2 regions of the Massilia sp. GCM10023247 genome follow, and region 1 is predicted to be linked to the other one. Evidence: predicted binding sites of a transcription regulator. Region 1 holds the regulator's gene; the other holds the start of a gene.

Region 1 (4,749 bases):
GGGTGCGCCGCAATCCGCAGTACGCCACCGCCACCCAGTACTTCAGCGGCGCCGAGCAGGACCGCCTCGACCGCGAGCTGACGCCGCAGACGCCGGCCCAGCGCAAGCAGGCAATCGACATGGCGAAGCAGGGCCTGGCGCGCCTGGACAAGTTCCTGTCCGGTCCCCTGAGCGAGACCCAGCGCGTTTCGGCCCTGGTGATGCGCTGGTCGCTGTCGAACACGGTCGCCAACGAGCCCTTCGAAGACCATAACTTCGTGTTCTCGCAGTTCAGCGGCGTGCAGGTCGGCCTGGTCAACTTCATGACCCAGACCCACCCGATGCGCCGCGCCTCGGATGTCGACAGCTACCTGGCGCGCCTGGACCAGGTCGCCGCACGGATGGACGAAGCGCTGGCGCGCGGCCGCTCGGCCGCGGCGCGCAAGCTGATCCCGCCGCGCTTCATCCTCGAGCGCGCCCAGTTCCAGGTCGATACCTTCCTCAAGCCGGCCGCGCCGCAGAACGTGCTGGTGACCTCGCTCGAGCAGCGCACGGCCGGGCTGAAGGACTTGACGCCCGAAGCGCGGACCGCGGCGATCGCGCGCGCGACGAAAATCGTCGAGGACAAGATCCGTCCGGCCTACACCCGGGTCCAGGCCTTCATGAAGGATCTGCATCCGAAGACCGACGACACGGCCGGCATCTCGCGCCTGCCCGACGGCGCCAAGGCGTATGCGCGCGCGCTCGCCAACTACACCAGCACCACGCTCGGCGCCGAGGAGATCCACGCGATCGGCCTGCGCGAAGTGGCGCGCATCGAAGCCGAGATGGACAAGCACCTGCGCTCGCTCGGCTTCAAGGAGGGCAGCATCGAAGCGCGCATGAAGGCGCTCGACGCCACCTTCCAGCCGAAAGGCGAAGGGGACCCGCGCCCGGCGATCCTGGCGAGCTACGTCGAGATGGTGAAGGACGCCGAGCGGCGCAGCGCGCCCCTGTTCAACATGAAGCCGCGCGCCCCGGTCGTCGTGCTGCGCGAGCCGCCGCTGACCGAAGCCTCGGCCGCCGCCCACTATTCCCTGCCGGCGCCGGACGGCAGCCGCCCGGGCGTGTTCTGGGTGCCGATGCGCGGCCCGACCTTCGACATGATCCGCATGCGCAGCCTGTCCTACCACGAGGCGGTGCCGGGCCACCACTTCCAGCTGGCGATCCAGCAGGAACTGACCGGCATCCCGAAATACCGCAGCCAGCGCATCTTCAGCGGCGGCAGCGCCCACAGCGAAGGCTGGGCGCTGTACACCGAGCGCCTTGCCGTGGAGCAGGGTTGGTACGAAGGCGACGTCCCGGGCCTGCTGGGCGCGCTCGGTTCGGAACTGTTCCGCGCACGCCGCCTGGTGGTCGACACCGGCCTGCACATGAAGGGCTGGACCCGCCAGCAAGCGGTCGACTACGGCATCAACGTCCAGGAAGTGGACCGCTACGTCGCCTGGCCGGGCCAGGCCACCGCCTACATGATCGGCATGCTGCGCATCCTCGAGCTGCGCGACAAGGCCAAGGCGGAACTCGGTGCGAAATTCTCGCTCCCGGGCTTCCACGACATGGTGCTCGGCGCCGGCTCGGTGCCGCTCGACGTGCTGGGCCAGCTGGTGGACGGCTGGATCGCGAAGGAAAAGGCGAAGGCGTAATGCGTAGGGGTGGTCGAGGCCGGTGGCCTCGACTACGTGTTCACCGGGCGGCTCCACCCTTCACGACGCGCATACGCGGCCATTGCGCCTGCTTCGCGTTCCGCGGGCATTTAGCCCGCGTCACCCCACGCGTTCAACCACCCCGTGATCTGCCACGAATGATCGCCCGTGCGTTGAACGCGTGGGCGGCGCACACGCCGCGTGGGCATTTATGGCCGGGTGGAGCCGCCCACCCTACGACATCGGGCTACACTGGTCCGTGCCGGCCGCGATCGCCTTGAGCTTGACCGGGTCGAGCAGCCGCACTTCGCGCTTGTCGACCTCGATCCAGCCTTGTTTCTTGAAGCGCGACAACAAGCGGCTGACGCTCTCGATGGTCAGGCCGAGGTAGTTGCCGATGTCCTCGCGCGACATGCGCAGGCCGAAGCTGGTCGAGGAATAACCGCGCGCCGCGTAGCGGGCCGACAGGTTCACCAGGAACACCGCAAAACGCTGCTCGGCGCGCATGTTGCCAAGCAGTAGCATGACGTTCTGCTCGCGCGTGATTTCCTGGCTCATGATGCGGTGGAAGTGGCGCAGCAGCGCCGGCACCTGGCCGAACAGGTCTTCCAGGCGCGCGAACGGGATTTCGCACACTTCACTGTCTTCCAGCGCCACCGCGTCGCAGTGATGGCGGTCGCCGCTGATGGCGTCCATGCCGAGCAATTCGCCGGCCATCTGGAAACCCGTGATCTGCTGCTCGCCGGCCGCATTCACCTGGTAGGTCTTGAAATGGCCGTAGCGCACCGCGTACAGGCTGCGGAAGGGCTCGTCCATGGCGTACAGGCGCTCGTCGCGCGCGAGACGGCGGCGGCGGCCGATGATCTGGTCGAGCCGGGTGATGTCGGCGTCGTCCAGCCCCATCGGCAGGCACAGCTGGTGCATGCTGCAGGCGCTGCAGCTGGCCTTGATGGCGCCGAGGCTGATCGGCGCCGTCGCAGGAAGTGGAATGCCTTGGTTCATCTGGAGAGAAAAAAGCGGGGTCAGCCCGATTATAGACCGCCCACCTCGCCAACCCGGCGTTTTTTCCGGACATGGCTGTCCGCGCAGCGGCAAGCGATGTACGGACGCAACGGCCGTGCGGGCTTCAGTGTATTGTTGCCAACGACAGCCAGGCTGCCAACTGTGCGCGCGATGGACCATGCTAGATTCTGGAGAGCTCATCCCCGGAGGTGCTCATGTTCGGCTTATCGGCCCTGGACCTGGCCCGCATCCAGTTTGCGTTCACGATGTCCTTCCACATCCTGTTCCCGGCGGTCACCATCGGCCTGGCAAGTTACCTGGCCGTGCTCGAGCTGTCCTGGCTGCGCACGAAACGCCCGGTCTACGTCGACCTCTACCATTTCTGGCTCAAGATCTTCGCCGTCATGTTCGGCATGGGCGTGGTGTCGGGCATCGTGATGGCTTACCAGATCGGCACCAACTGGAGCGCCATGTCCGAGTTCGCCGGCTCGATCATGGGCCCGGTGCTGGCCTACGAGGTGCTGACCGCCTTCTTCCTGGAAGCGGGCTTCCTCGGCGTCATGCTGTTCGGCTGGACCCGGGTCGGCCCCGGCCTGCATTTCCTCGCCACCTGCATGGTCGCGGTCGGCACACTGATTTCCGCCACCTGGATCCTGGCCGCCAACAGCTGGATGCAGACCCCGCGCGGCTATGCCATCGAGGGCGGGCGCATGGTGCCGGCCGACTGGCTGGCGATCGTCTTCAATCCGTCGTTCCCGTTCCGGCTGATGCACATGGTGGTGGCCGCCTATCTCACGACGGCGCTCATCGTCGGCGCCACCGGGGCCTGGCAACTTCTTCACAGGAAAGAAAAGGCGCGCGACAACCCGGCGGTGCGCAAGATGCTGTCGATGGCGATGTGGATGATCCTGATCGTGGCGCCGATCCAGGCCGTGATCGGCGACTTCCACGGCCTCAACACGCTCGAACACCAGCCGGCCAAACTGGCGGCGATGGAAGGGCACTGGCAGAACGAGCCCGGCAAGGCCGTGCCGCTGCTGCTGTTCGGCATTCCCGACATGGCCGCCGAGCAGACCCGCTACGCGGTCGGCATCCCCAGGCTGGGCAGCCTGATCCTCACCCATAGCTGGTCCGGCCAGATTCCGGGCCTCAAGGAGTTCGCGCCCGAGGACCGGCCCAATTCGCTGATCGTGTTCTGGAGCTTCCGCCTGATGGTCGGCCTGGGGCTCTTGATGATCGCGCTCGGCGCCTGGAGCCTGCTGCTGCGGCGGCGCGGGCGCCTGTTCACTTCGACCGCCTTCCTGCGTGCTGCCATGTGGATGGGACCGGCCGGGCTGGTGGCCATCCTCGCCGGCTGGGTCACGACCGAAGTCGGGCGCCAGCCCTGGGTCGTGTACGGGGTCATGCGCACCAGCCAAGCCGCCTCGCCGCACGACGCCGGCACGCTCGCGCTCACGCTCGGCCTGTTCGTCGTCGCCTACATGTTCGTGTTCGGCGCCGGCACCGCCTATGTGCTGCGCATGATGCGCAAGGGGCCGCAGGCCTTCGAGCTGCACCGGGCCACCGAGGGCGGGCCGGGGGAAGAGCGCACGCCGAGCCGTCCGATGTCCGCCGCCGACGTCGGCAACGACGACGACGGCGCGCCCGGCATGCAACTCGACACCAGGGGAGACTGAGCATGGGCATCGACACCTCGCTCATCTGGGCGCTGATCATCTACTTTGCCGTGTTCATGTACGTGCTGCTCGACGGTTTCGACCTCGGCATCGGCATGTTGTTTCCGTTTGCCAAGGAAAAACGCGACCGCGACACCATGATGAATACCGTCGCCCCGGTCTGGGACGGCAACGAAACCTGGCTGGTGCTGGGCGGGGAGGGCTTGCTGGCGGCCTTCCCGGTGGCCTATGCGATCATCCTGTCCGGGCTCTACCTGCCGCTGATCTTCATGCTCATCGGCCTCGTGTTTCGCGGGGTCGCCTTCGAATTCCGCTTCAAGGCCAAGGAAAGCGGGCGTCACATGTGGGACAAGGCCTTCATCGGCGGCTCGGTGGCGGCCAGCTTCTTCCAGGGTGTCTCGCTCGGCGCC
Region 2 (4,749 bases), on a different contig from region 1:
GTCGAGCTTGTCGTCGACCAGGATGTCCATCAGGCCGCGCTGGGACGGCAGGCCGAGCGTGCGCAGCACCGACGGGCGGGCGACATCGGCGTCGACCAGCAACACCGTGTGGTCGAGTTCCATGGCGATGCTCATCGCCAGGTTGATCGCGCAATAGGTCTTGCCTTCGCCCGGCAGCGAGCTGGTGATCATGATCAGGTTGTTCGGGCGGCCGCCGCTCGCCTGGCCGAAGGCGCGCTTGAGCAGCGGGCGCTTGATGACGCGGAAGTCTTCCAGCAGGCTGGTGCGGCCGCTGGCGGCGGTCACCAGCCCCGCTTCGCGCATCGCCGCCAGGTCGAGTTCGACCTTGCGGGTGCCGGCCTTGCCTGGCTTCGGCTTGCTCGTGCGTCCCGCATCGAGACGCGGTTCGGACCGCTGGGCAGGCGCCGCTTCGGCGCGTGCTGCCGGCGCAGGGGCTGCCTGCGGGGCTGCATGCGGCGCCGCAGGGGGAACGGCGGGCGCCGCCGGGCTGTGCGTTTCCAGCACGACGGGCTGGCCGTCGTGCTCGACAACAACTGGGGCCGGTGCCTGCACGCGGGTGTGGTCAATGCGGCTGGCCGCTTTTTCGATAATGCTCACATTCGCTCCTAATATTTTCCGTTACACGGTGTCGGGGCGCGCTTACGCGGCGCGCTGGGCCAGCATGGCGGCCACGCCGACGCCGTAGGCGCCGAACAGGACCAGCACGGCCGCGCCGAGGCCCATCAGGCGGCGCTTTTGCAGCAGCTTCTGGCTGTCGGTCCAGTGCATGTTGATCGATCCGAGTACCGGAACGCCGGTCGCTTCACGCAGCGCCGCATGGCTCAGGAAGGTCGGGCGTACCTGGGCCATCAGGAAGGCGCCAGCCAGGCCTGCCAGCAGTGCGGCGACAAATACGGCCGAGAACAGCGCCAGCCGGTTCGGGCCGGACGGCTTGATCGCGGCCAGCGGCGGCTCGATCACGCGGAAGGTCATCATGTTGGTGGCGGAGGTCAGGTCGCCGGACAACCTGGCCTGCTCGCGGCGCTGGACCAGTTTCTGGTAGTTCTCGCGGTTGACTTCGTAATCGCGGTTCAGCTGGACCAGCTGGGCTTCGACTTCCGGCGCCGTCTCGCGCTGGCTGCGCAGGGTGGCGACGCGGTTCGAATACTCGGCGACCCGGGCGCGCAGGGCGGCCACGCGCGATTCGGCATCCGACAGCGACACGGTCAGTTGCTGCATCATCGGGCTGGCGGCAACGGCGCTGTCGGGACGGCCTTTCTTCGCCGCTTCCTTCTTTTGTACTTGCAGTTGCTCGACCAGGCGCTTGGTGGCGATGATGTCCGGGTGCTGTTCCGTGTATTGCAGGCGCAGCGTGTCGAGGTTCTTCTGGGCGGTGGCCAGGCGGCTTTCCAGTTCCGGGTCGACCACGACGCCGCTGCTGGTGACGGCGCCGCCGCCGGTGGCCATGCGGCGACGGATCGCGGTGGCCGACTGCTCGGCCTCGGCCAGCTCCAGGCGTGCCTGGCTCAGGGCGTCATTCGCGGAAGCGACCCGGCTGCCGAAATCGTTACCGTTCGGCAGCAAGCCCATGTTCTTGATCTTGAATTCCTTGAGCTTGTTCTCGGCGGTGGCCAGCTTTTCCTCGGTGCTGCGGATCTGGTCGTCGATGAACTGGACCGCCTTGTCCGATTCCTGCTTCTTGCCGCCGAGGCCGCCTTCCACGAAGATCGCCAGCAGCGACTGCACCACGTCCTTGGCCAGCTTCGGATCGGTCGCAGTGTAGCTGATGGTATAGATGTCGTCGCGGTTGGTGCCGGCGACCGTAATCTTCGCCATCAGTTCCTCGACCATCCGGTCCTTTTCGTCGCTGGTCTTGGCCTTGACGTCGAGGTCGGTATCGCGCATCACCTTTTCGATGTTCGGGCGGCTGATCAGGGTCTGGCGCATGAACATGACCTGCTGCTGCAGGTTCGGCAATGTCGTCATGCCTTGCAACAGCGGCTTGAGGATACTTTGCGTGTCGACATACACGCGCGCCGAGGTTTCGTACTGATTCGGCATCCTGAGCACGAAGGCCCAGCCGATCAGGGCCACCAGCCAGGTGATGGCTACTGCATGCCAGCGGTATTTACCGATGGCCTTAAGGAAATTCAGGATTAGGGCTGTTATCTCTGCCATCTCATCAGTCTCGCCATGAGTGCCCGGCAGGAGGCCAGGCACGAACAATCAACAAAAGGAATACGCATCATCGCTTGTAGTTTGTGCAATTGCAATTGCGTGCCGGAAAATCATGCTAATAAACGCCATGCATAGCACACCTTACAACACAAATTCTTGGCTGCAACGTCAAAAACGCGTACCGTGCTTCGTTCGGCGGGGTATTATTGCCACCGAACAAACTTCGTAACGTGTAAGATGTTGCTTTATGTCAATTCCGCACTACAGCAAACGTCTTGGGTTTGATCCTCGGACAACGTCTTTGCTTGAACTCAAGCTGGTGCATTGTAATGTTGAAATTGCAAAAGGGCCTGCACGATTGATTCCCATTCGAAATAATGAATGCAACATGATTAAGCAATTGTTAAGACGGCGTCTATTGGCCGTATTTGCCGCCCTGGGACTGGCCGCCGTGGCCGTCGCGCCGGTCCGCGCCGACGGCCTGGCGCGCACGATTGCGGCGGTCAAACCGTCGGTGGTCGGGGTCGGTACTTTCCTGAAAACCCGCAGCCCGTCGGTCATGTTTACCGGCACCGGCTTTGCCGTCGGCGACGGGATGAGCATCATCACCAACGCCCACGTGGTGCCGACCGGGCTCGACGCTGCCCGGATGGAAGAGCTGGGAGTGGTGGTCGGTGCCGGCCAGGACGTCAGCTTCCGTCCGGCGCGCGTGGTCGCCATCGACCGCGGGCACGACCTGGCGCACCTGCGCCTGACCAGCGGGGCGCCGTTGCCGGCGCTGGCGCTGGGCGATTCGCGCGCCGCCGTCGAAGGGCAGGCCCTGGCGTTTACGGGCTTCCCGCTCGGCATGGTGCTGGGGCTGAACCATGTCACCCACCGCGCCATGCTGTCGGCGCTGACGCCGATCGTCATGCCGTCGATGAGTTCGCGCCGGCTCGATGCGCGCGCGATCACCCAGCTGCAGCGCGACCCGCTGAAGATCTTCCAGCTCGACGGCACGGCCTACCCCGGCAACAGCGGCAGTCCGGTGTACGATCCGGAGACAGGTGCCGTGCTCGCGGTAATCAATATGGTGTTCGTCAAGGGATTGAAGGAAAACGCGATCAGCAGCCCGAGCGGGATCAGCTATGCCATCCCGGCGCAGTATGTCCAGGAGCTGTTGCAGCGGAAGTGAAAAAAATGAAATATTTCAATCGTGCACGGCTGGGCAGGAAGCACGATTAAGATACAATACGCCAGTTTGATGGCTAAATAACAATTTTTAATCTGCTATAACAACAGTCTGGCGCAGGCGCCGCTGCTTGTCGTGAAGGGGAATGACGTGAGCAAGATCATGACGAATCTGACGAAACTGGCCCTGGCTTCGGCCTGCGTTGTGGCCTTGTCCGGCTGCTCGTGGCTGGACCGGTTCAAGTCGCCGCCGCCATCGAACGTGTCGATGGCAGGCGCGGTACCGGCCGACTACCTGATCGGGCCGGGCGACGCCGTCAACATCATCGTCTGGCGTAATCCGGAAGTGTCGATGTCGGTTCCTGTCCGTCCGGACGGCAAAATCACCACGCCGCTGGTCGAAGACCTGCCGGCCGCGGGCAAAACCTCGACCGAGCTGGCGCGCGACATCGAAAAGGCGCTGGCGAAATTCATCCAGCAGCCGGTCGTGACCGTCGTCGTCACCGGTTTCGTCGGCAACTACGGCGAGCAGATCCGTGTGATCGGCCAGGCCGCCAAGCCGCAAGCCCTGCCGTACCGCCGCGACATGTCGCTGATGGACGTGCTGATCGCCGTCGGCGGCGTCACCGAATTCGCTTCGGGTAACCGCGCCAGCATCATCCGTACCGTCGATGGCCGCCAGCAAAAGCTGAATGTCCGCCTCGACGACCTGATCAAGGACGGCGACATCTCGGCGAATATGCCGATGCGTCCGGGCGACATCCTAGTGATCCCGGAGAGCTTCTTCTAAACGGGATCGTCCCGGTTGTTCTGATAACGGCGCCTGCGGGCGCCGTTTGTCGTTTCTGGCCCCTGCCTGATGATCGGGACCTGGACGGACGCGCGAGGCGCTGAAGGCGATCGGGGAGATCGGGGCGAGCAGGCAGGGCAAGGTCCCTGCGGAGCATCTTATATATGCGGCAATTCGCTGCGCCTGCCGTGCCGGATGCTGCCGCGTCAGCGGTTGCGCACAGCCTGTCGTTGGCTGCCGCTTGCAGCAAGCGGCGCATGGCTTGATGTGCTTGGGGGCGGCGTAGGAGGGCTCTTACAGGGCTGCGAGCATATTTGGTAATAGCAACATTGTTACAGATTTCTTATAAAAAAATAAAAATTCCTACGGACATTTTTATCGAAAAATATACTGTCGAGATACTTTACATGGCCATGTAGACCACCTTAACTGTACAGATCAAGTGGTTGATTTTAAAGGATAAACAAGAGCTGGCACAGTGCTTGCTAATAGGGGAGTGTGTTTGCCCAAATCGATCCACTCAACAAGGAATGTGAATTATGAAATTTCTGAAGAAACTGGCTTGCGCCACCGCTGTTGCAATGTCCTTCGCTGGCGCCGCTAGCGCTGCC

The links. The regulator FNR, encoded in region 1, switches genes on or off when oxygen is low (the NO sensors DNR and NnrR bind a similar motif). The targets are predictions, from matches to a motif close to TTGATNNNNATCAA.
Region 2: ACFPAH_RS02190 (XrtA system polysaccharide chain length determinant) is a predicted target of FNR. The motif match lies at 2,419-2,432, and genes of this name have one in related genera.

The regions. Positions count from the first base shown of each region.
Region 1 is NZ_JBHSIB010000029.1:17,120-21,868, forward strand. It holds gene ACFPAH_RS22420 (DUF885 domain-containing protein) at 1-1,661, shown strand, start outside; gene fnr (fumarate/nitrate reduction transcriptional regulator Fnr) at 1,896-2,663, opposite strand; gene ACFPAH_RS22430 (cytochrome ubiquinol oxidase subunit I) at 2,879-4,339, shown strand; gene cydB (cytochrome d ubiquinol oxidase subunit II) at 4,342-4,749, shown strand, end outside.
Region 2 is NZ_JBHSIB010000005.1:168,759-173,507, forward strand. It holds gene ACFPAH_RS02185 (XrtA-associated tyrosine autokinase) at 1-618, opposite strand, end outside; gene ACFPAH_RS02190 (XrtA system polysaccharide chain length determinant) at 661-2,178, opposite strand; gene ACFPAH_RS02195 (S1 family peptidase) at 2,567-3,352, shown strand; gene ACFPAH_RS02200 (XrtA/PEP-CTERM system exopolysaccharide export protein) at 3,512-4,138, shown strand; gene pepA (flocculation-associated PEP-CTERM protein PepA) at 4,678-4,749, shown strand, end outside.